DNA from 4 places in the [Clostridium] scindens ATCC 35704 genome. Region 1 is predicted to be linked to each of the others. Evidence: predicted binding sites of a transcription regulator. Region 1 holds the regulator's gene; each other region holds the start of a gene.

Region 1 (5,812 bases):
TAAGCCGGGACATCTCCTTCATATGAGGCGTGATAATCAAATGATCATGGGGAATCCGGTCCATATATTTCCTGTGCTCCGCGATCAGATTCAGGCCGTCCGCGTCGATCAGGCATGGGACGCTTAGATTTTCCAGCGCCGTCTTCAGTATTTTCTTAGACTTTTCACTGGTTCCCATCCCTGAGCCGATACATACCGTATCTGCCCATTTCAGCAGGCGGATAAGTTCTCCCTCGTCAAAAAAGTCGTAGGTCTTAACAATCGCCTCCGGAAGAAGCTCCTGCAGGATGATTCGGTTATCTTCGGGCGTATAGATCTGTACCAGCCCTGCCCCTGCCTTATAAGCCGCCTTTGCATTCAGGTAGGCAGCCCCTGACATGCCCTTGCTCCCGGCTATGATCAGCAGTCTGCCATACATTCCTTTGTTAGAATCTTCCATTCTTCTAGGCAGCAGTTTCCGGAATTCCTCCGGTTCATAAGTATAAGCCACGCCTATATCGGCTACGGTCTTATCCGTATCTATTCCGATATCTGCCACGATGACCTTGCCGGCGTATCCTTTTCCCGGATACAGGCCAAGTCCCACCTTTTCCATCTGGAATGTCACAGTAATATCCGCCTGAAATGCCACTCCCAATATGCATCCTTCATCCGCAGAAACGCCGGATGGGATATCCACAGCGAATTTAATGGCATTCGCCTCGTTCATCTGGCGGATAACCTTGAGATAGCGTCCAATGATTTCCCTGCCAAGCCCGACTCCGAAAATAGCATCTATTATGATACTATATTCGCCAGGCTTATACTCGTTGCAGATATCGGCGCCTGTTTCTTTTAATAGCCGCATCTGGCTCCTGGTCTCTTCCGTGCGGTGGGATTCATTTCCCACAAAGCAGACGGTTACGGGGTATCCCTTCTGGTTCAGAAGACGCGCGATGGCGAATCCGTCGCCGCCATTATTTCCCGAGCCGCATACGATGCAGGGCCTGCTTAGATCCAACCTTTGCGCTTCCATTACTTCCACGCATTTTAAGGCTGCTCGTTCCATCAGTTCCATTGATGGAACTCCCAGTTCCTGCATGGTATACTGATCTGCCATCTTCATCTGCCGGCTGCTGGCCAGATATCTCATTCCATCACCTCCATCAATAATTGAACATATAAAAGAACGTGTAAAGACCAGCCTGTCTGCACATGCCTGTCATTACACGTTTTCGTCTTGCTATTTCTTATGTTCTTCGTTATATCTGCTGATATTGTAGGATAACTGCATAAGACTTTCTGATAAGTGGACGTTTTCCACAATGACATACTCCGGCAGATTCAGGTCTGTGTGCGCAAAGTTCCAGATTGCACGCACGCCATTCTCCACCAGCATGTTCGCCACTTCAATCGCTTTATCCTTTGGAATCGTCAGCACGGCAATCTCTACGTCATTGTCCTGTACGAAAGTCTTCAGCCCGTCCATCATACGGATCGGCACGCCTCTGATGGATACGCCTTCCAGTCTCGGATTCACATCGAAGATTCCTTTCAATATGAATCCACGCTTTTCAAATGCCGCGTAGTTGGCCAATGCCTGTCCCAGATTACCCGCTCCGATAATGATAATATTATGGTCTTCTTCCAATCCCAGAATCTTGCCTATCTCTGTATATAAATACTTTACGTTGTAGCCATAGCCCTGTTGTCCGAATCCACCAAAGTTGTTAAGATCTTGACGAATCTGAGATGCAGTAACTTTCATCCGCTTGCTTAAATCATTCGAGGAGATACGCTCCACACCATTTTCGAGTAATTCGCCTAAATATCTGTAGTATCTTGGCAGCCTGCGAATCACCGCCTGAGAAATCCCTCTATCTTCCACTCATATTCACCTTCCCATTTTGTTCTAAGAATCATTATATAGAATTGTGGTTGCAAAGTCAAACTTTTAGTTGTATTTTGTCCTATTTTCGATATAATGGAAACGGATGCGTATGAAGGAGGATATTATGATATTAGCATGTCACGGGATCAATAAATCCTTCGGCGAAGAGGTAATCGTGGCCGATGGATCTTTTCATATAGAGGATAATGAGAAGGCTGCCCTGGTCGGTCCAAACGGCGCCGGGAAGTCCACTCTCTTAAAAATAATCGTAGGGGAACTGCCGTCTGACGGCGGGGATGTCATCCTTACCAAAGGCAAAAGCCTGGGCTATCTGGCCCAGCATCAGGAGATGATGAGCGGCAACAGCATATACGAAGAAGTCCGGCTTGCAAAGGCAGATATCATTGCAATGGAAAAGCAGATCCGCACTATAGAACTGGAACTGAAGCATCTAAGCGGCGACGCCCTGGATTCCCGCCTTGAGACGTATAACCGTCTTATGGCGGCTTTCGAGCGCGCGAACGGTTATGCCTATGAAAGCGAGATCACCGGAGTTCTCAAAGGACTCGGCTTTATGGAAAGCGACTTTAAGAAGCCAGTGGATACCTTGTCCGGAGGGCAGAAAACCCGGGTTTCTTTAGGCAAGCTCCTGCTGACCCGTCCCGATATCCTGTTATTGGACGAGCCAACCAACCACCTGGATCTGAATTCCATCGCATGGCTTGAGACCTATCTGCTGAACTACCCGGGCGCCGTACTGATCGTGTCCCACGACCGGTATTTCCTGAACCGGGTCGTAACCAAGGTTCTGGAGATTGAGCAGGGAAAACTGATGACCTATCTGGGCAATTACAGCGAATATGCCCAGAAAAAAGAGCAGATCCGGGATGCGCAGCTAAAGGAATACCTGAACCAGCAGCAGGCAATCAAGCACCAGGAAGCCGTCATTGAGAAACTCCGCTCTTTCAACCGGGAGAAATCCATCCGGCGGGCAGAAAGCCGGGAAAAAATGCTGGAAAAAATGAAGCCGGTAGAAAAGCCGGTGGAGGCAAGCACGGAAATCCACCTGACGCTGGAGCCATCCTGTACCAGCGGCAATGACGTACTAAACGTCGAGCACTTAAGCAAGTCCTTTCCTTCCCAGCCCTTGTTCTCGGATGTAAGTTTCGAGATCAAGCGCGGAGAGCACGTTGCCATTATCGGAGATAACGGTACCGGCAAGACAACCTTGCTTAAGATACTGAATCAGGTCCTTGCGGCCGACAGCGGCACATTTACCCTGGGCACCAATGTAAATGTGGGATATTATGACCAGGAGCACCATGTACTCCATATGGAAAAGAGCATATTCGATGAAATATCCGACGACTACCCTACGTTGACCAACACGGAGATACGCAATGTCCTGGCTGCATTTCTATTCACCGGAGACGACGTATTCAAACGTATCGGCGATCTGAGCGGCGGGGAAAGGGGCAGGGTCTCCCTTGCGAAGCTGATGCTCTCGGAGGCCAACTTCCTGATCCTGGATGAGCCTACCAACCATCTGGACATCGTTTCCAAGGAAATTCTGGAACGGGCATTGAATGATTATACCGGAACGGTGCTGTACGTGTCCCATGACCGGTATTTTATCAATCAGACTGCCACCAGAATCTTGGATCTTGTCAACCGGACCTTTGTCAATTACATCGGCAATTATGATTATTATCTGGAAAAAAAGGACGAATTGACAGCCGCCTACGCTGGCGATCCTGACGCGGATGCCGCTGCGGCCAAAGAAACTGTATCCGAAGCCAAATTAAGCTGGCAGGAGCAAAAAGAAGCCCAGGCAAAGGAACGCAAGCGCCAGAATGAATTGAAAAAGACAGAGGAGCGCATCACGCTGCTGGAAGAGCGGGACGGCGAGATCGACTCCCTGATGATGCAAGAAGAGATCTTCACCAATTCCGTCAAATGCCAGGAACTGGCCTCAGAAAAGGCCAGGATCGCTGGGGAATTGGAGGAACTCTACCAGAAATGGGAAGAACTTGCGGAATAAAGCAGAATACGGTTTGCTCAAACAATAGAATCACAATTTCTTAGAAAGCGGCTGACTGCCCGGTTGAACTCTTCCGGGTTCTTAGCCGCTATAAAATGATCTCCTTTTATTCTTACAAGCCTGGCATTTGGCAGGCTTTCACAAATCAGCAAAGAGTGGCTGTCCTTAATCATATCATTTTCCCCTACGATCACCAGGGTTCTGGCTTTCACTTCTTTTAACTGCCGTGGACTTAGATCAGGCTGGGTCGTCATAAGCCCCAGCATCTCGGCCTTCTGCCTGGATCTATGATGAAACCTGCCAAAAAAGGATGTGATCTTATACCCCAGGACGATCGGAATCTGCACGCTTGGCTTTACGCCCGCAGGGCAGAGATTGGCTCCATTAAGAATCAGGCTCTCCACTTTTCCCGGATACCTGAGCGCAAAAGCGAGCGCGATATTGCCGCCGTCGCTGAATCCCAAGAGATGCGCCTTTTCCATCCCCTGTTCTTCCATAAATCCGTTCAAATCTTCTGCAAACTGCCTGATTGTAAAAGGCTTCTCTCCTCGCGGCGATTTTCCGTGGCCTCTGGTATCAATTGCAATGACTCTGTAATCTTTTGAAAAATATTCCATCTGATGCTTAAAATAAGTCCCGTCTTCTCCATTGCCATGAAGCATTATCAACGGCTCCCCATCCCCTGCCTTTTCATAATAAAGTCTGATATCCATCATTCTTCCACCTGCTGGCCAGTCTTGTTCTTCCATGGCCTTTCCTTGGCAAGCCATCCCTTTTCTTCCCAATACTTCTGGTCAGCCGGATTGTTTCCATCCCGAACCACCTTGCGCATGATATAGAATAAAATCTTTGTCTTAAGCCCCGGCTTTACAGCGGCTGGCTCTCTGTGTATTTTTAGGGCAAGCTTCCGGATATTTTCCGTCACCTGATCCTTTGCCGCCTGTTCCATATGTTCAAAGCCGGAGGTTCCCACCTTGACTCCAAGGGTGTAAATTCTGCCTACGCCCCAATACAGCAGGCTGTCTTTGATATCTTTAAGCGCAGACCTTATGCCGCCTCCGGCAGCCGTAACGATGCAGATAGCCTGCTTGCCAAACATGGATGCTTCCGGGCGGTGAATCATGCACCGGTATCCATAATGATCCAGCAGAGCCTTCATCGCGCCGGATACGTGCATCACATATACCGGAGAAGTAAATATAAGCAGATCCGCCTCGTCGATCATTCTGGTAAACCGCTTCATGTACATAAGATAGTCCAGGCATCTCGTCTCGCTCTTCCGGATGCAGGCAGCGCATCCCCGGCAGAATTCCGGCATGTCTTTGGGAAGGAACAGTTCTGTGAGCTGGTCCCCTTCCTGCATGATCTCTTCAATCGCCAATTTCCCGACCTGATAAGTAGATCCTTTCCTCATCGTGCCATTAATCATCAGTATATTCATCTTGTCCTCTCCCCTTTTCTTTTGCATTTACATCTGGTGCCTGACAACTGCATACTCGTCCCCATAACTGTAATAGGGACAGTCATGATATGTATTGTTCACAAATTTATAAAGTTCGTCTTCATCCAGATTCATCTGGCATGTGTAGCATTCATAGTCTTCATCATATTCATAATGAGCGCAGGACTCGCAATTACTTTTCATATCCAAGTCTCCTTCCAGGAAAAAAGTATAGCACAATTTTATCTTCCGCTCAACCACCTTGGCAGGAAGTTATGGAAAGCAAACTTGACATTTATGTATTGCATGCTATACTGGAATTATGGAAAGTAAACCTGACATTAGATAAGGAGGGATATTCTTGAAAAACAGGCTGGAAGAAATCCGCAGAGAACACGGGCTTAAACAGGAAGAACTGGCCGATATCCTGGAAGTCTCCAGGCAGACCATCGGCTCCCTG
Region 2 (5,812 bases), 1.3 Mb from region 1:
CATGTACATATAACCAGCCGGTTCCATGCGTATCCTTATGTCCGGCGCACGTAGATATACCGGGGTATGTGGCCCTGGTCGGGGAAGGGCGGTATGCGGATGCCATCCGGCTGATCCGCAAGGACAATCCATTTCCTACCACATGCGGATTTATATGCGAGCATCCATGCGAGGCAAGATGCAGACGGAACATGGTGGACGATTCCATCAATATCCGGGGACTGAAGAGAGTGGCGGCGGATTTCGCAGGGGAAGTGGATCCGCCGGCATGCGCGAAAAGCACTGGCAAGAAGGTAGCCGTACTCGGGGGTGGTCCGGGAGGACTGAGCGCGGCCTATTATCTTCAGCTGATGGGGCATCAGGTAACCGTATACGAGATGCTTCCAAAACTAGGGGGAATGCTTCGCTACGGTATACCGAACTACCGCCTTCCAAAAGACCGGCTGGAGGAAGATGTAAACAGCATTCTGAAGACGGGCGTCCAGGTAAAATACGGTCTTAAGATTGGCCAGGATATCACCATCCAGGAACTGCGCAAGCAGTATGACGCAGTACTGATCACCATCGGCGCCAGCACGGACAAGAAATTGGGGCTGGAAGGGGAAGATGCCGATGGAGTGCTGTCAGCGGTCCAGTTCCTCAGGAATGTAGGAAAGAATGAGATTATGGACTTATCCGGCAAGGAGGTTGCGGTCATCGGGGGCGGCAACGTATCCATGGATGCAGTCCGTACTGCAAAGCGGCTGGGAGCCAAGAAGGTAAGCATCGTCTATCGTAGAAGGGTTGCCGATATGACGGCTCTTCCTGGGGAAATAGACGGTGCCGTGGCAGAAGGCATTGAATTACAGACGCTAAAGGCACCGGCAGCCATTGATGTGAATGAAGAAGGCCATGTAAAAGGCATCTATGTAACGCCGCAGATGGTCAGCGCGATCCGCGACGGAAGGGCAAGCATTAAGCCTACTGGCGAGGAGGATGTCTATATCCCGTGCGACGTGCTGATCGTTGCGATTGGACAGAATATCGAGACCCGCCATTTTGAGGAATCGGGAATTCCGGTAGAACGGGGCAAGATTGTCACGAAGAGTTCGGGAGCGTTCGAGAATATGCCAGGGGTATTTGCCGGAGGAGACTGCGCAAGCGGGCCGGCATCCGTAATCAAGGCGATCGCGGCTGCGAAGGTGGTAGCAGCCAACATCGATGAGTATCTGGGTTACCATCATGAGATTTCCTGTGATGTAGAGATCCCTGAAGCCCATCTGGAGGACCGTACTCCTTGTGGCAGGGTTAACCTTACAGAACGTGAGGCCTGCGAGCGGGTATGCGACTTTGAGGGCGTAGAGAACTGCATGACCGAGAAGGAAGCAAAGCAGGAAGCATCCCGCTGCCTGCGGTGCGACCATTTTGGCTATGGCATATTTAAGGGAGGCAGAGAGACATTATGGTAAATCTTACAATTGATGGAAAAGCGATATCTGTAGAAGAGAATACCACCATTATGGAGGCTGCCGCGGCAAATGGAATACCGATCCCAAAACTGTGCTACCTGAAGGGCATCAACGAGATTGCGGCCTGCCGGGTATGCGTGGTGGAGCTGGAAGGAAAGGATCGTCTGATTACTTCCTGCAACAATGTGGCAAAAGATGGAATGGTGATCCATACTAACAGCCCGAAGGTGCGCCGCCACAGAAGAACAACGGTAGAAATGATACTTTCACAGCATGACTGTGAATGCGTGACCTGCCCAAGAAGCGGCAACTGCAGCCTGCAGAAGGTTGCCAACGACTTGAACATATTTGATAATCCGTATAAATCCGAGATCGAGAGACAGCCATGGAATAAGAACTTTCCTCTGATTCGCGATTCTTCCAAATGTATCAAATGCATGCGCTGCGTACAGGTATGTGATAAGATACAGGGACTTAGCGTATGGGATGTGGAAGGCACAGGGTCAAGGACGACCATCAACGTAGGCGGCCACAGATGCATCGAGGAGGCGGACTGCTCTCTGTGCGGCCAGTGCATTACCCATTGCCCGGTAGGCGCGCTTCGTGCAAGGGACGATACGGAGAAGGTATGGAATGCCATCGCCAATCCGGATAAGATCGTGATCGCACAGGTAGCCCCTGCGGTGCGGACTGCCTGGAGCGAAGGATTGAACCTTGATCCGGAAGAAGCAACGGTAGGAAAGATTCTGGACGCGCTCAAGAGAATGGGAGTAGACTATGCATTTGATACGGCATTTTCCGCGGATCTGACGATTATGGAAGAGGCAACAGAGTTCTTGAAGCGGTTTACATCAGGCGAACTGAAGGATCGTCCCATGTTCACCTCCTGCTGTCCGGGCTGGGTACGCTTCGTAAAGTCCCAGTTCCCGCATATGGTGAAGTATCTGTCAACGGCAAAATCCCCTCAGCAGATGTTTGGCGCCATTATGAAGACCTATTTTGCAGAAAAAATAGGCGTATCCCCGGAACAGATCTATACAGTCTCTGTCATGCCTTGCGTAGCCAAGAAGGATGAGCGGGAGATGGAATTGTTCTACGGCGAATACGCGGGCCATGACGTTGACGCGGTGATCACTACCAGGGAATTGATCAAAATGATCCGTTCTGCCCATATAAGTCCGGATACGCTGGAAGATATTAAAAGCGACACGCCTATGCGGGAAGGCTCAGGCGCAGGCGTGATCTTCGGCGCTACGGGCGGCGTAATGGAAGCGGCTCTTCGCTCCGCATACTACCTGCTTAAGAGCGAGAATCCGGATGTAGATGCGTTCCGGGTTGTCAGAAGTCCTGGATTCCAGGAGAATAACGGCGTGGTAGAGGCTGATTTCACGATAGATGATATTACAGTGAAGACCGCCGTGGTAAGCGGCCTGGCAAATACCAGAGTTTTGCTGAAGCGGATCGAGCGGGAAGAAGTCCATTATGACTTCGTGGAAGTCATGGCATGTCCGGGAGGCTGTGTTGGCGGCGGCGGGCAGCCGATCCACGATGGAGAAGAGAGGGCATACGACAGAGGAAAGAATCTGTATATGCTGGATGCAGGCGCGAATGTTCGGTTCTCCCATGAGAATCGGGACATCATCCGAATATATGATGAATATCTTGAGAAGCCAAATTCCCATAAGGCGCACATGCTGCTGCATACTGAGCATAGAAAAGAATAGAATCCAGCGATAGAAAGCGCGGCCCATGTGGCTGATGTCAGATAGAAAGGACATTGGCCGCATGTGAGCCGCTTTTTTGGTGGAGAATATGTGAACTTGAAATAATTGTTAAAAAAATATCAATTACCTATTGACAAATAATTAACAATTTCGTATACTATGAGCTGTAATGAAGAATACACATTCACAGGGAGGATAATCAAGATGGCTAAGAAGAAGGAAGTAGTACCAGAAATCATTGACAACGTAGAGGCCCTCGAAGCCAAAATGAAGGCGATGAGGGAGGCTCAGAAAGTATTTGCTACATACAATCAGGAGCAGGTAGACAAGATCTTCTACGAGGCAGCGATGGCAGCAAACAAGATGCGTATTCCGCTTGCAAAGCAGGCAGTGGAAGAGACCGGACGCGGAATTGTGGAAGATAAGGTGATCAAGAACCACTATGCGGCTGAGTATATCTACAATGCATACAAGAACACAAAGACATGCGGCGTGCTGGAAGAAGATGCTGCATATGGAATTAAGAAGATTGCAGAGCCAATCGGACTGGTGGCAGCGGTCATCCCTACGACCAACCCTACATCAACAGCAATATTTAAGACTTTGATTTGTCTGAAGACAAGAAATGCAATCATCATAAGCCCGCACCCAGCTGCAAAGGCATGTACGATTGCCGCAGCCAAGATCGTGCTGGACGCTGCTGTAAAGGCAGGCGCTCCGGAAGGAATCATTGGCTGGATTGATGTTCCATCCCTGGAACTTACAAATACAGTAATGAAAGATGCAGATATCACGCTTGCCACAGGCGGTCCTGGAATGGTTAAGTCAGCATATTCCGCAGGAAAGCCGGCACTCGGCGTAGGACCTGGAAATACTCCTGTTATTATTGATGACACGGCAGATATTAAGATGGCAGTAAGTTCCATCATCCACTCCAAGACATTTGACAACGGTATGATCTGCGCCTCCGAGCAGTCAGTAACCGTCCTCGACAGCATATACGATGAAGTAAAGAAAGAATTTGCATACCGCGGATGCTATTTCCTTAAGAAAGGCGAAGAATTAGATAAGGTACGCAAGACCATCATCATCAATGGCGCTCTGAACAGCAAGATTCCTGGTAAATCCGCATATGAGATTGCGAAGATGGCAGGCGTTAACGTTCCGGAAGATACGAAGATCCTGATCGGAGAGGTAGAATCTGTTGACATATCCGAAGAGTTTGCACATGAGAAACTGTCTCCGGTACTTGGAATGTACAGGGCAAAGACTTTCGATGAGGCGCTTGCAAAAGCAGAGCAGCTGGTTGCGGACGGCGGATACGGACATACGGCTTCTCTGTATGTACATCCGGCGCAGAAGGAGAAGATCGCAAAACATGCCGAAGCAATGAAGACCTGCCGTATCTTAATCAATACGCCATCTTCCCAGGGCGGTATCGGCGACCTGTATAACTTCAAGTTGGCTCCATCTCTTACCCTTGGCTGCGGTTCCTGGGGAGGAAACTCCGTATCAGAGAACGTAGGAGTAAAACACTTAATCAATATTAAGACGGTTGCTGAGAGGAGAGAAAACATGCTGTGGTTTAGAACACCTGAGAAGGTATACTTTAAGAAAGGCTGTATGCCTGTTGCGCTTGATGAACTTGGAACAGTTATGAATAAGAAGAAAGCATTCATCGTAACGGATTCCTTCTTATATAAGAATGGCTATGTTGCTCCAATTGAAGAAAAACTGGATGAAATGGGAATCCAGCATACATGCTTCTATGAGGTTGCTCCAGACCCGACATTACAGTGCGCCCAGAAGGGTACTGACCAGATGAGGGCTTTCGAGCCAGACACCATCATAGCACTTGGCGGAGGCTCAGCAATGGATGCTGCCAAGATTATGTGGCTGATGTATGAGCATCCGGAAGCAAACTTCGAAGATATGGCTATGGACTTCATGGATATCCGAAAGAGAGTATATACCTTCCCGAAGATGGGCGAGAAGGCATACTTCGTGGCAATCCCTACATCTTCAGGAACAGGTTCCGAAGTTACGCCATTTGCAATTATTACAGACGCAGAGACAGGGGTAAAATGGCCGATCGCTGACTACGAGCTGCTTCCAAACATGGCAATTGTAGACGTAGATAACATGATGACCCAGCCAAAAGGACTGACCAGCGCATCCGGTATCGATGTCATGACACATGCCATCGAGGCATATGTATCTATCATGGCAACCGACTATACAGACGGACTTGCAATGAAGGCGGTAAAGGCAGTATTCGACTACTTGCCATCTGCATATGAAAATGGAGCCAATGACCCTGAGGCAAGAGAGAAGATGGCCAATGCTTCCTGCATGGCTGGTATGGCATTTGCCAACGCATTCCTGGGACTGAACCACTCTATGGCCCATAAGCTTGGCGCATTCCATCATCTGCCACACGGCGTTGCAAACGCAGTAATTCTAACAGAGGTAATGAAATACAACGCAGCGGAAGTTCCAACCAAGATGGGAACATTCTCTCAGTACCAGTATCCGCATGCGCAGGCCAGATATGCAGAACTAGGACGATTCGCAGGATGCCAGGGAAAGGATGACCAGGAAGTATTCGATAACTTCTGTAAGAAACTGGAAGAATTAAAA
Region 3 (5,812 bases), 250 kb from region 1:
TCCGGTTACCGCTCTTGATGTGATCGTCGCTCCGCTCAACGCATCAATCGGCTCTCCGTCCCCGCCGTCTTTGGATACTACAAATTTTTCAGCCTGTTTTCCCTGGTACTGCTCATAGAAAGCCGGCTCCGTCGCTCTCATTCCAAGGCCTGCGGTCTCACTGATAGACAGAATGGAGATTCCGTTGATCGTGCCATCGGCTGTTATGCCGACCGTGATCTTGATGTCGCCGCCATAGCCTTCTTTATCTGTAGCGGTTACGACATAGCCTTCCTCTCCTACTGTGCAGACTTCATCAATGGTCGCCTTGACGCCCAGATCTTTGATTGCCTTGTCGGCAGCCTTCTGATCTACGTCAACAAGCTCGAAATCATTTACATCTGCATCCGGAAATACTTGCTGCCATGCTTCTTTCTTGGCAGCATCCTGTGCCTGAGCGATAGGCTCCTTCGTGATCTCATAGACCGCGCCCAGGCAGATTCCTGCAATTAAAGTAATTAAAGTCAGAATGACTGTATTCTTAATAATCTTATTCATTATTTCTCTCCTCCTTTACCAAATGGTTTTGGAAGAGTAACCCTTTCAATCAACGGTACAAAAAGGTTACTGATGATGATTGCGTAAGATACGCCTTCCGCAGAGCCGCCAAAGAGACGGAACAATCCTGTCAGAATACCCAGCAGAACTCCGTATACATACTGCCCTTTCTTCGTAATCGGCGATGTGACATAATCAGTAGCCATGAACCATGCGCCAAGCATCAGTCCGCCTCCGCACAGGTGAGCGGTAATGTACTGAGGATCGAAGAATCCCACGCCAGCCTTAGTGAAGTGGCCAAAAATGCCTACGAAGATCACGAATGTGACAATATAGGTTCCCGGAATCCGAAGATCGATGACTCCCATAAGGATCAGGAAGATTGCTCCGATAATAATAGCAATGACAGAAGTCTCGCCGATGGTTCCTGGAATCTTTCCTATCAGCATATTCATCGTATCAACGGTCTCGCCGTCTTTCAGAAGCGCTAATGGAGTCGGCCCGCTGACGCCGTCATAGATAAACTTCGTCATTGGTCCTGTAAATGAAATCAGCAGGAAGCATCTTGCTCCAAGAGCCGGGTTCATGAAGTTCTGTCCCAGTCCTCCGAAAAGCTGCTTTACGATCAGGATGCCGAATACGCTTCCTAATGCGCCCATCCACCATGGCGCGGATGCAGGCATATTAAGTCCCAGCAGCAAGCCGGTTACGACAGCACTGAAATCATTGATCGTAACCTTCTTATGCATTAATTTTTCATATATGTATTCAGTCAGAACTGCGGATATGGTCGTGCTAAGCAGCATGACAAGGGCCGGCAGTCCAAAGTTCCATACACCAAAGGCAGAAGCCGGCAGCAGTGCAATGGTTACCATAAGCATGATATTGCCTGTGGTAACTTTGGAACGTATGTGTGGTGAAGATGACACTTTCAATTTGTTTTCACTCACGTTTGTTCACCTCTTCCTCTTTTCTCTCTTATTTATTTTTTCTTCTTGCGGTTTGCCATCGCAATCTTTCTCATTGAGCCAATTGCTTGTTTCAACTGACGTTTTGCAGGACATACGAAACTGCAAGAACCACATTCCATACATTCCAGGCCTTCATGCGAAGTAAACGCCTCCTCATCGTGGTGTTCCGCGTAATCTGCAAGCCTTGACGGAATCAGCCTGCTCGGACAGGCATCTACGCAGCGTCCGCAGTTGATACATGCGGAAGGCTCGAACTGTGCCACTTCATCTTTGGTAAATCCAAGAATGGATGACGAAGTCTTTGTAACCGGCACATCCAGCGTAAACATGGCAAAGCCCATCATTGGTCCGCCTGAAATCAGTTTTTCCGGCTCAGTCTTGAATCCGCCTGCAGCCTCTACCAATTCTGCCTGGTTCATTCCGAACGGAACCCTGAAGTTGCCTGGCTCATTCACTGCATCGCCGCTGACGGTAACCACACGCTCCATAGACGGCTTTCCTTCTACTACTGCCTGATAGATGCTCACCATCGTCGCAACGTTGTCTACAACGCATCCTGCGTCTGCCGGAAGCATGGCTGAGTTAATTGCCCTGCCTGTAGTTGCATAGATGAGCTGACGCTCGCCGCCCTGCGGATACTTGGTTTTAAGCGCAAGTACTTCCATGCGCGGCTCGTCTTTCGTCAATTCTTTTAATTTTTCAATACAATCTGGTTTATTATCTTCTACGCCAAAAATGCCCTTCGCATTATCAAATAGCTTCAGGACAATCTTCATTCCGCCCACAAGCTTCTCGGGCGTTTCCATAATAGTTCTGTAGTCTGCCGTGATATACGGCTCGCATTCCGCGCAGTTTGCAATAATATAATCAATCTTCTCTGGTTCTTTTGGTGACAGTTTTACTCTTGTCGGGAAGCCTGCGCCACCCATGCCAACAACTCCGGCATTTCCGATGATATTAAGTATCTCTTCCTTGCTCATCTCATCCAGAGGTTTAACGGCAGGATACTCAACTTCCTCATATTCACCGTCATTCTCGATTACGATACTGTTAACGGTTCCTCCTGTCGGATTCAAATGTGGTGCGATCGCTTTCACTGTACCTGAAACCGATGCATAGATAGGTGCGGACACGAATCCTCCGGCTTCTGCTATCATCTGGCCCTTTAAGACACGTTCGCCAACAGCCACAACCGGGTTCGCCGGTGCACCGATGTGCTGGGAAACTGGATACACCAAATCCCCTTTGGGTTTTACTTCGACAATCGCCTTGTCTTTTGCCAGGCTTTTGCCGTCATCCGGGTGGATGCCACCCTTAAATGTTAACAATGCCATCCCTTTTTCCTTCCTTCCTTTTTACTCTTTATATACTATACATGAAAATGCCCAGTTTATCCAGTGGATATCGGGCAAATTTTTGTATATTTCCACGAACATCTTGTCGAATTTTTAACACATAAAAGATAGAGGCCACCGGGCCTCTATCTCCTATCTTCTATTATGTTCGACCTTTTGCCTATTCTGCTGAATCCTCTTCTGCAACTTCTTCCACGCTTTCTGTGCCCGGCTGTGCCTTCTCTTCATTCGCCGGCTCTAACGCTTTCATGCTCAGGCTGATTTTTTTCTCAGACTCGTTCAGATCTACGATCTTCGCCGTGATCACCTGGCCTACGGACAATACGTCTGATGGCTTATCTACATGAGCCTTGGAAATCTGAGAAACATGTAGCAGGGCGTCCACGCCTGGCGCTAACTCTACAAACGCGCCAAAGTCTGTCATCCTTGCTACCTTTCCTTCGATGACTTTGCCTACCGCGAAATCATCCGCAGCATTCGCCCACGGATTCGTCTCCGGGAACTTCAGGCTCAAAGCGATCTTCGTATCATTGATATCCTTGATCAGAACCTCTACCTTCTCGCCAACCTGGAATACCTTCTTTGGATTCTCAACGCGTCCCCAGGACATCTCAGAGATATGAAGCAGTCCGTCAACTCCGCCAAGATCAATAAACGCTCCGAAGTCTGTTACATTCTTAACAGTCCCTTCCATTCTGTCTCCAACCTGAAGCCTTGCAAATAACTCTTTCTGTTTCTCAGCGCGCTCAGCCACAAGAAGCTGTCTTCTATCGCCGATTACCCGGTTTCTTCTAGGGTTAAATTCGCTGATGACAAACTCAATCTCCTGATCCTGGTATTTGCTCAAATCCTTCTCATAAGTATCTGACACAAGGCTCGCAGGGATAAATACTCTTGCTTCATCAATCACTACGCTCAATCCGCCGCCAAGAATCTGCGCAACAGGCGCTTTGAGCACCTCGTGATTCTCATACGCCTCTTTCAGCCTCTCATTGCCTTTTTCAGCCGCAAGTCTCTTATACGTCAACAGCACCTGACCTTCGCCATCGTTAACTTTCAGGACTTTGGCAGTCATCTCATCGCCTACGGAAACCATTGTGGTCAAATCTGCATTGGCCTCATTGGTGTATTCGCTTCTTGTGATGATGCCATCTGCCTTGTACCCTATATTTAAGATGATTTCATCGGGCTTTACATCGATGACCGTACCATCTACGACCTCTCCATTCCTTATTGTCTTAAAAGACTCTTCTAACATTTGTTCAAAAGTTAATTCTGACATTATTTTGAACCTCCTCAATTATATTGTTGGGCGTGGATGCCCCTGCTGTAATACCTACTGTTTCCACGGACCTTAATTGATTCATATCAAAATCGTCAAGTGTCTGTATATAGTACGTATTCAAACATGCCTTTCCGCAAATTTCAAATAACTTCTGAGTATTTGAACTACGCTTATCTCCGATGACAATCATAGCATCTACTCTCTCTGCAATCTGACGGGCTTCTTGCTGCCTTTCTTTGGTCGCATTGCAAATCGTATTTAAAACAATTATATCATACTCTTTTTTTGTGATTATTTCAACTAATTCTTTGAATTTATTGTAATTAAATGTCGTCTGGGAAACTACGCATATCCTCCGGGCTGTATCCGGGGGCCGAAAATGCTGCGCCTCTTCTGCTGTCTGGATAACCGTCACGTCATCTCCTGCCCAGCCTTTGATGCCTTCCACCTCCGGGTGCTCGCTATTACCGATGATGACAATGTGCGATCCTTTCTGACTTTCTTCAGCCACGATATTATGGATTTTCTTTACGAAGGGGCAGGTAGCATCCACGCAGTCTAAACCCTTCTCTTCCAGTTTGTCGTATATGGCCTTGGGGACTCCGTGGGAGCGGATGATCACGACTCCTTCTTCGAGTTTTTCCAGCTCTTCTTCCGAATTGATGACTTCCACGCCTTGGCGTCTCAGATCCTTGATTACCTCTTCATTATGGATGATCGGTCCATAGGTGTATATCTTCTCGCCCTGATGGTGTTTCACCTGTTCATATACCGTCTCAACTGCCCGCCTTACGCCGAAGCAGAATCCTGCGGTCTTTGCCAACTCAATCTTCATCCTTCATCCTTCATCCTCTTCTCATCTATGCTTATCTGCACAACTTAACGATGGCCGCAACCACTTCATCTATCGTCATATGGGAACTGTCGACCAGCACCGCATCCTCTGCCTGCTTAAGCGGAGCGATTTCCCTGGTGGAATCTCTCTCATCCCGCTCCTTGATGTCGCGCTCGATCTCATCCAGATCGCAGGCAATGCCTTTTTCTGTCAACTCGTCATAACGACGCTTTGCCCTTGTCTCCACGCTGGCAGTCAGGTATATCTTTACATCCGCATCCGGAAGCACGCAGGTACCAATATCCCTGCCATCCATGATCACATCCTGCGTACGGGCAAGGCCTTTCTGCAGTTCCAGCAGTTTCTGTCGGACCTGGGGGATCGCCGAGGTCAGGGAAGCCATCTTGCCAACCTCTTCCTCCCTAAGCCTGTCCGTAATATTCCTGCCGTTCAGGTAGACTTGCTGGAGGCCCTCTTCATAACGGATCGTAACCTCTGCGTCTTTTAAGGCACTTATGATCTTATCCGTCTCTTTTGCCCGGATGCCCTTATCAAGAAAATGAATCGCCATTCCCCGGTACATAGCCCCCGTATCTACATAGATATAACCCTTCTCCTTTGCCACAAGTTTGGCGATAGTGCTCTTTCCTGCTCCAGCCGGACCATCAATCGCAACATTATAACCCATTGTATCTCTCCTCGCTTCTTTTACTCTATACTGCTTCCTGCCGCATATGCGGTAGACCATGCGATCTGCAGGTTGAACCCTCCGGTGAGCGCATCCAGATCCAGTACCTCGCCTGCAAAGTACAGGCCTTTTACCTGCTTT
Region 4 (5,812 bases), 140 kb from region 1:
CTTCCCTGGGGGCAGACGCTGGCAGGAGGACTTATACGGCGCTGGATGTGGGGCCCACCGGAAAACTGTTAAAGCCCATGGGAGACTTGGGATTTGAGGATGCCTATGAGGCCTTCCGGGAAGTAATGAAGTATGGGGAAGAGGCGGGAGCCGATCTGATCCATATTGAGACTATGAGCGATACCTACGAGGTTAAGGCGGCCGTGCTGGCAGCGAAAGAAACTACGGATCTTCCCGTATTTGCCACGATGATCTTCGATGAGAAGGGCAAGCTTCTGACCGGAGGCGATGTGCCATCCGTTGTCGCCCTGCTGGAAGGCCTTCGGGTGGATGCGCTTGGAATCAATTGTGGAATGGGGCCAGAGCAGATGCTTCCCATTCTGGAAGAGATTCTTGCCTATACGTCCCTTCCCGTCATTGTCAAGCCCAATGCAGGGCTTCCGAAGCAAAAGGATGGACAGGTCTATTATGACGTGGATCCGGATCAGTTCGCCCAGACGATGGAAAAGATTGTCCATATGGGAGCCTGCGTCATTGGAGGCTGCTGTGGGACGACGCCCGGGCATATCCGCGCCATGGTCGAAAGAACGAAAGGACTGTCCGTTATCCTTCCATCCCACAAAGATCTGACCATCGTATCTTCTTACGGGAAGGCGGTCATGCTGGGAGAGAAGCCGGTCATCATCGGAGAGCGGATCAATCCTACCGGGAAGAAGAAGTTCAAGCAGGCGCTAAAGGATCATGATCTGGATTATATCCTGAAGGAAGGAATCACGCAGCAGGATAAGGGCGCCCACATATTAGACGTGAATGTGGGGCTGCCGGATATCGACGAGGCTGCCATGATGCAGGAGGTAGTGACACAGCTCCAAAGCGTGACCAGCCTGCCGCTCCAGATTGATACCGTTGACGCAAAGGCTATGGAAACTGCCATGCGGATCTACAATGGAAAGCCTATGGTAAATTCCGTCAACGGGAAGAAGGAATCTATGGATGAGGTATTCCCGCTGATTCGGAAGTATGGCGGCGTAGTGATCGGCCTTACCATTGACGAGGATGGTATTCCCCAGACAGCAGAAGGCAGAGTCAAGGTAGCAGGAAAGATCATTGAAGAGGCCGGAAAGTACGGGATAGACAAGAAGGATATCGTGATTGACGTGCTTGCCATGACCATCAGTTCGGAGCCGGAAGGAGCGAAAGTGACCCTGGATGCCTTAAAGGGCGTCAGGGAGGCTTACGGCGTCCGCACGGTTCTGGGCGTATCCAACATATCCTTTGGGCTTCCGTACCGGCCTGCGATCAATTCCAACTTTTATACCATGGCCATGCAGAACGGGCTGAGCGCGGGGATCATCAATCCCTCCTCAGAGGATATGATGCGTTCCTACTATTCCTTCTTGGCGCTTATGAACTATGACAGCAACTGCGAGGCTTATATCCGCCAGTATGGAAGCCAGCCTGTACCTCCTGCGGCATCCTCAGGTTCCAGGATGACCCTTAAGGAGGCCATTGAAAAGGGTCTCAAGGAAGAAGCGCACCATGCGACGCGGACGCTTCTAAAAGAGCAGGAGCCGCTTTCCATTATCAACCAGTATCTGATTCCGGCCCTGGACGTCGTGGGAAAAGGATTCGAGAAGGGAACCATCTTCCTTCCGCAACTTCTGATGAGCGCGGATGCAGCCAAGATCGCCTTTGCGGTGTTAAAAGACGAACTGGCGAAAAGCGGCGGGGATATGGAGAAAAAGGATAAGATCATTCTGGCCACAGTCAAGGGAGACATCCATGATATTGGCAAGAATATCGTGAAGGTGCTGCTGGAAAACTATAGTTTTGATGTGATTGATCTGGGAAAGGATGTCCCCCCTAAGACGATCGTGGAGACGGCCATCAAGGAAGAGGTAAGCCTGGTGGGCTTAAGCGCCCTTATGACCACCACTGTGACCAGCATGGAAGAGACGATCCGGCTGCTGCGGAAGCATAAGCCGGACTGTAAAGTCATGGTTGGCGGAGCCGTGCTGAACCAGGATTATGCGGATATGATCGGAGCGGACTTCTATGGCAAGGACGCCATGCAGTCCGTCTATTATGCCCAGCGCTTTTTCGGGCATGAATAGCCAGAACAAGATATTCATGCTGTAAAATTTTGTAAGATTGTATGGAATCCTGAACATGAAAACGTATTGACATTTTTTTGTCAATTAATTATAGTATTACCTGAATCTACGAAAGTTTAGGAGGGAGTTCGGCTTATGATGAGAGGAATCGATACGACCGTCAGAAGATTAAGAAGAAGAGTATTCGAGGAAGTGGCAAGGCTTGGATTTAAAGCCAACGCTGACACGCTGAATGACGATATGGAAGCCATTCCATATAAGATGGTAAATGAAGAGACACAGAAATACAGAGAGAGCGTCTACCGCGCCCGTGCGGTCGTGCGCGAGCGTCTCCGGCTTGCCATGGGACTATCCCTGCGCCCGGAGAATAAGCCAGTACACCTGACCGCCGGCGTGGAGGCCAGCAATATATCCGACAAATATTATGAGCCCCCGCTTATGCAGGTAATTCCTTCTGCCTGCGAGGCCTGCGAGGAACGAGGGTACGAGGTCAGCAACATGTGCAAGGGCTGCCTCGCCCATCCCTGTATAGAGGTCTGCCCCAAAGACGCGATTTCCATGGTAGGGGGGAAATCCTACATAGATCAGGATAAATGCATCAAGTGCGGAAAGTGCAAGTCCGTCTGTCCCTACGATGCCATATCAAAGAAAGAACGTCCCTGTCAGAAGGCCTGCGGCGTAGGAGCCATCGAGTCGGACAACATGGGACGCGCCCATATCAATAATGACAAATGTGTTTCCTGTGGAATGTGCATGGTCAGTTGTCCATTTGGAGCCATTTCTGACAAGTCCCAGGTATTCCAGCTGGCAAGGGCATTGACGGAAGGGGACAAGATCGTGGCCGAGATCGCGCCTGCGTTCTACGGGCAATTCGGGGACAACATCACGCCAAGGAACTTAAAGGCCGCCCTTCACGAACTGGGCTTCTGCGAAGTGTATGAGGTAGCGCTGGGGGCGGACATCGGGGCGATAGCCGAGGCTCATCATTATGTGAATAAGGTTAGTACCGGAGAACTTCCGTTCCTGCTTACGTCCTGCTGCCCATCCTGGGCAATGCTGGCGAAAAAGCAGTTCCCGGATCTGATCGACCAAGTATCCCAGGAGTTGACGCCGATGGTAGCCACTGCCCGGACCATCAAAAAGGAACACCCGAACGCGCGGGTGGTATTCATCGGGCCATGCGCGGCCAAGAAACTGGAGGCAATGCGAAGAAGCGTCCGAAGCGACGTGGACTTCGTGGTGACCTTCGAAGAACTGCAGGCCATGTTCGATGCCAAGGATATCGACCTCAAAGAATACGAGGCAGAATCCTCCTTCCATGATGCCACCGGAGCAGGAAGAGGATACGCGGTGGCCGGGGGCGTTGCAGAGGCCATTGAAAAATGCATCAACGAATACTATCCCGGTGTGGACGTTAATATCGAGCATGCGGAAGGGCTTGCCGAGTGTAAGAAGATCCTGGCTCTTGCAAAGGCAGGCAAGATGAATGGATGCCTGATCGAAGGCATGGGATGCCCGGGCGGCTGTGTCGCGGGAGCCGGAACCAACCTCCAGGTGGCGAAGGCTCAGAAGAAGGTAAAGGAATTCGTGGCCGGCTCATCGAAGAAAATACCGTCCAAAGAATTAGAAGAAATTGAATTAAAGTAAGAATAAAGAAGCAGGCGGAGCGTTGACAAACCGCCTGCTTCTCTTTATAATTAAAACTTAGCCATACCGTTGCATTACAAGGATATGAACCATATATTGAATTAGAAAGCAGGAGGAAGTTATGCAGAAATACGGAGTAAATGAATTAAGAAAGATGTTTCTTGAATTTTTCGAGAGCAAGGGACATCTGGCAATGAAAAGTTTTTCGCTGGTGCCCCACAATGATAAGAGTCTGTTGCTGATCAACTCAGGCATGGCGCCGCTGAAGCCATATTTTACCGGACAAGAGATTCCGCCGAGCAAGCGGGTGACCACTTGCCAGAAGTGCATCCGCACCGGGGACATTGAGAATGTAGGAAAGACGGCCCGTCATGGCACGTTTTTTGAGATGCTTGGGAACTTTTCGTTCGGAGATTACTTTAAGAAGGAGTCTATCCGCTGGACGTGGGAATTCCTTACGGATGTCGTCGGACTGGATCCGGACAGGCTCTATCCCTCCGTGTATCTGGATGATGATGAGGCATGGGAGATCTGGAATAAGGACATTGGAATCCCGGCCGAGAGAATCTTCCGGTTCGGAAAGGAAGATAATTTCTGGGAGCATGGCTCAGGCCCCTGCGGACCATGTTCCGAAGTATACTATGACAGAGGGGAAAAATATGGCTGCGGCAGCCCTGACTGTACGGTGGGCTGCGAATGCGACCGTTATATGGAGATCTGGAACAATGTCTTTACGCAGTTCGACAATGATGGCAATAACAATTACACGGAATTGGAACAGAAGAATATAGATACCGGTATGGGGCTGGAACGTCTGGCCTGTATCGTGCAGGAAGTAGACTCCATGTTCGACATTGACACCATGAAAGCCTTAAGGGATCATGTCTGCCGACTGGCCCATGCCGAATATGGCAGGGATGAAGAGACGGATGTCTCCCTGCGTGTCATCACCGACCATATCCGTTCCGTAACCTTTATGATCTCTGACGGAATCATGCCTTCCAACGAGGGCCGTGGATATGTGCTAAGGCGTCTCCTGAGGCGTGCCTGCAGGCACGGAAGGCTGCTTGACATTCCGGGAGAGTTCTTGGTTGAACTGGCACAGAATGTGATTGAAGGCTCCAAGGATGGATATCCCGAACTGGAAGAGAAAAAGGAATTTATCTTCAAGGTAATTGCCAAGGAAGAAGAGCAGTTTAACAAGACCATTGATCAGGGACTGTCCATTCTGTCCGATATGGTGGCGGAGACAGAGAAAAAGGGGGAAAAGACCCTGGATGGCCAGAATGCGTTCAAACTTTATGATACCTACGGATTCCCGCTGGATCTGACGAAGGAGATCTTGGAAGAGAAGGGAATGTCTGTCGATGAAAAAGGCTTCAAAGAAGCCATGGAAATCCAGAGGAAGACAGCCCGCGAGGCCCGTGAAGTCACCAACTATATGGGGGCGGACGTGACGGTATACGAGTCCATCGATCCTAGCATTACCACGGAATTCGTCGGCTATGACAATCTTTCTTATGAGTCCGAAGTTACGGTGCTCGCCACGGATACGGAACTGGTAGACGCGCTTTCGGATGGCGAGCGGGGAACTATCTTTGTGGAGAAGACCCCGTTCTATGCCACCAGCGGCGGCCAGGAGGCGGATAAGGGAATCATCCGCACCGCGGACGGCGAATTCATCGTGGAGGATGTGGTAAAGCTTATGGGCGGCAAATTCGGCCATATCGGCCATGTATCAAAGGGCATGATAAAGGTTGGAGACAAAGCAGCGCTGGAAGTGGATACGGATAACCGGATGCTTTCTGCCAATAACCACAGCGCGACCCATCTTCTTCACAAGGCGCTGCGCATGGTCCTGGGCAATCATGTAGAGCAGGCCGGATCCTCCGTCAATGCGGACAGGCTGCGTTTTGACTTTACGCATTTTTCTGCCCTTACGGAGGAAGAATTAAAGAAGGTGGAAGCAATCGTTAATGAGCAGATCATGAACTGCCTGAACGTAAAGGTTCAGAACATGCCCATCGAGGAGGCGAAAAAGACTGGCGCGG

The links. The regulator Rex, encoded in region 1, represses fermentation and respiration genes when NADH is low (regulators of the CRP and FNR family bind a similar motif). The targets are predictions, from matches to a motif close to ATTGTTAANTANTTAACAAT.
Region 2: a site for Rex is predicted at 3,302-3,321, ahead of adhE (bifunctional acetaldehyde-CoA/alcohol dehydrogenase). Genes of this name have one in related genera too.
Region 3: a site for Rex is predicted at 2,945-2,964, ahead of rsxC (electron transport complex subunit RsxC). Genes of this name have one in related genera too.
Region 4: a site for Rex is predicted at 2,180-2,199, ahead of HDCHBGLK_RS15580 (4Fe-4S dicluster domain-containing protein). Genes of this name have one in related genera too.

The regions. Positions count from the first base shown of each region.
Region 1 covers NZ_CP036170.1:2,876,789-2,882,600, reverse strand. The annotation lists gene HDCHBGLK_RS14765 (bifunctional ADP-dependent NAD(P)H-hydrate dehydratase/NAD(P)H-hydrate epimerase) at 1-1,132, opposite strand, end outside; gene HDCHBGLK_RS14760 (redox-sensing transcriptional repressor Rex) at 1,223-1,867, opposite strand; gene abc-f (ribosomal protection-like ABC-F family protein) at 1,995-3,911, shown strand; gene HDCHBGLK_RS14750 (alpha/beta fold hydrolase) at 3,929-4,627, opposite strand; gene HDCHBGLK_RS14745 (flavodoxin family protein) at 4,624-5,352, opposite strand; gene HDCHBGLK_RS19040 (DUF6472 family protein) at 5,380-5,556, opposite strand; gene HDCHBGLK_RS14740 (helix-turn-helix transcriptional regulator) at 5,714-5,812, shown strand, end outside.
Region 2 covers NZ_CP036170.1:481,928-487,739, reverse strand. The annotation lists gene HDCHBGLK_RS02475 (NAD(P)-binding protein) at 1-1,448, shown strand, start outside; gene HDCHBGLK_RS02470 ([FeFe] hydrogenase, group A) at 1,442-3,172, shown strand; gene adhE (bifunctional acetaldehyde-CoA/alcohol dehydrogenase) at 3,377-5,812, shown strand, end outside.
Region 3 covers NZ_CP036170.1:3,126,348-3,132,159, forward strand. The annotation lists gene HDCHBGLK_RS16105 (RnfABCDGE type electron transport complex subunit G) at 1-537, opposite strand, end outside; gene HDCHBGLK_RS16110 (RnfABCDGE type electron transport complex subunit D) at 537-1,418, opposite strand; gene rsxC (electron transport complex subunit RsxC) at 1,520-2,842, opposite strand; gene rpsA (30S ribosomal protein S1) at 3,024-4,145, opposite strand; gene ispH (4-hydroxy-3-methylbut-2-enyl diphosphate reductase) at 4,126-4,983, opposite strand; gene cmk ((d)CMP kinase) at 5,015-5,671, opposite strand; gene HDCHBGLK_RS16135 (BaiN/RdsA family NAD(P)/FAD-dependent oxidoreductase) at 5,692-5,812, opposite strand, start outside.
Region 4 covers NZ_CP036170.1:3,021,595-3,027,406, reverse strand. The annotation lists gene HDCHBGLK_RS15585 (homocysteine S-methyltransferase family protein) at 1-2,114, shown strand, start outside; gene HDCHBGLK_RS15580 (4Fe-4S dicluster domain-containing protein) at 2,250-3,761, shown strand; gene alaS (alanine--tRNA ligase) at 3,883-5,812, shown strand, end outside.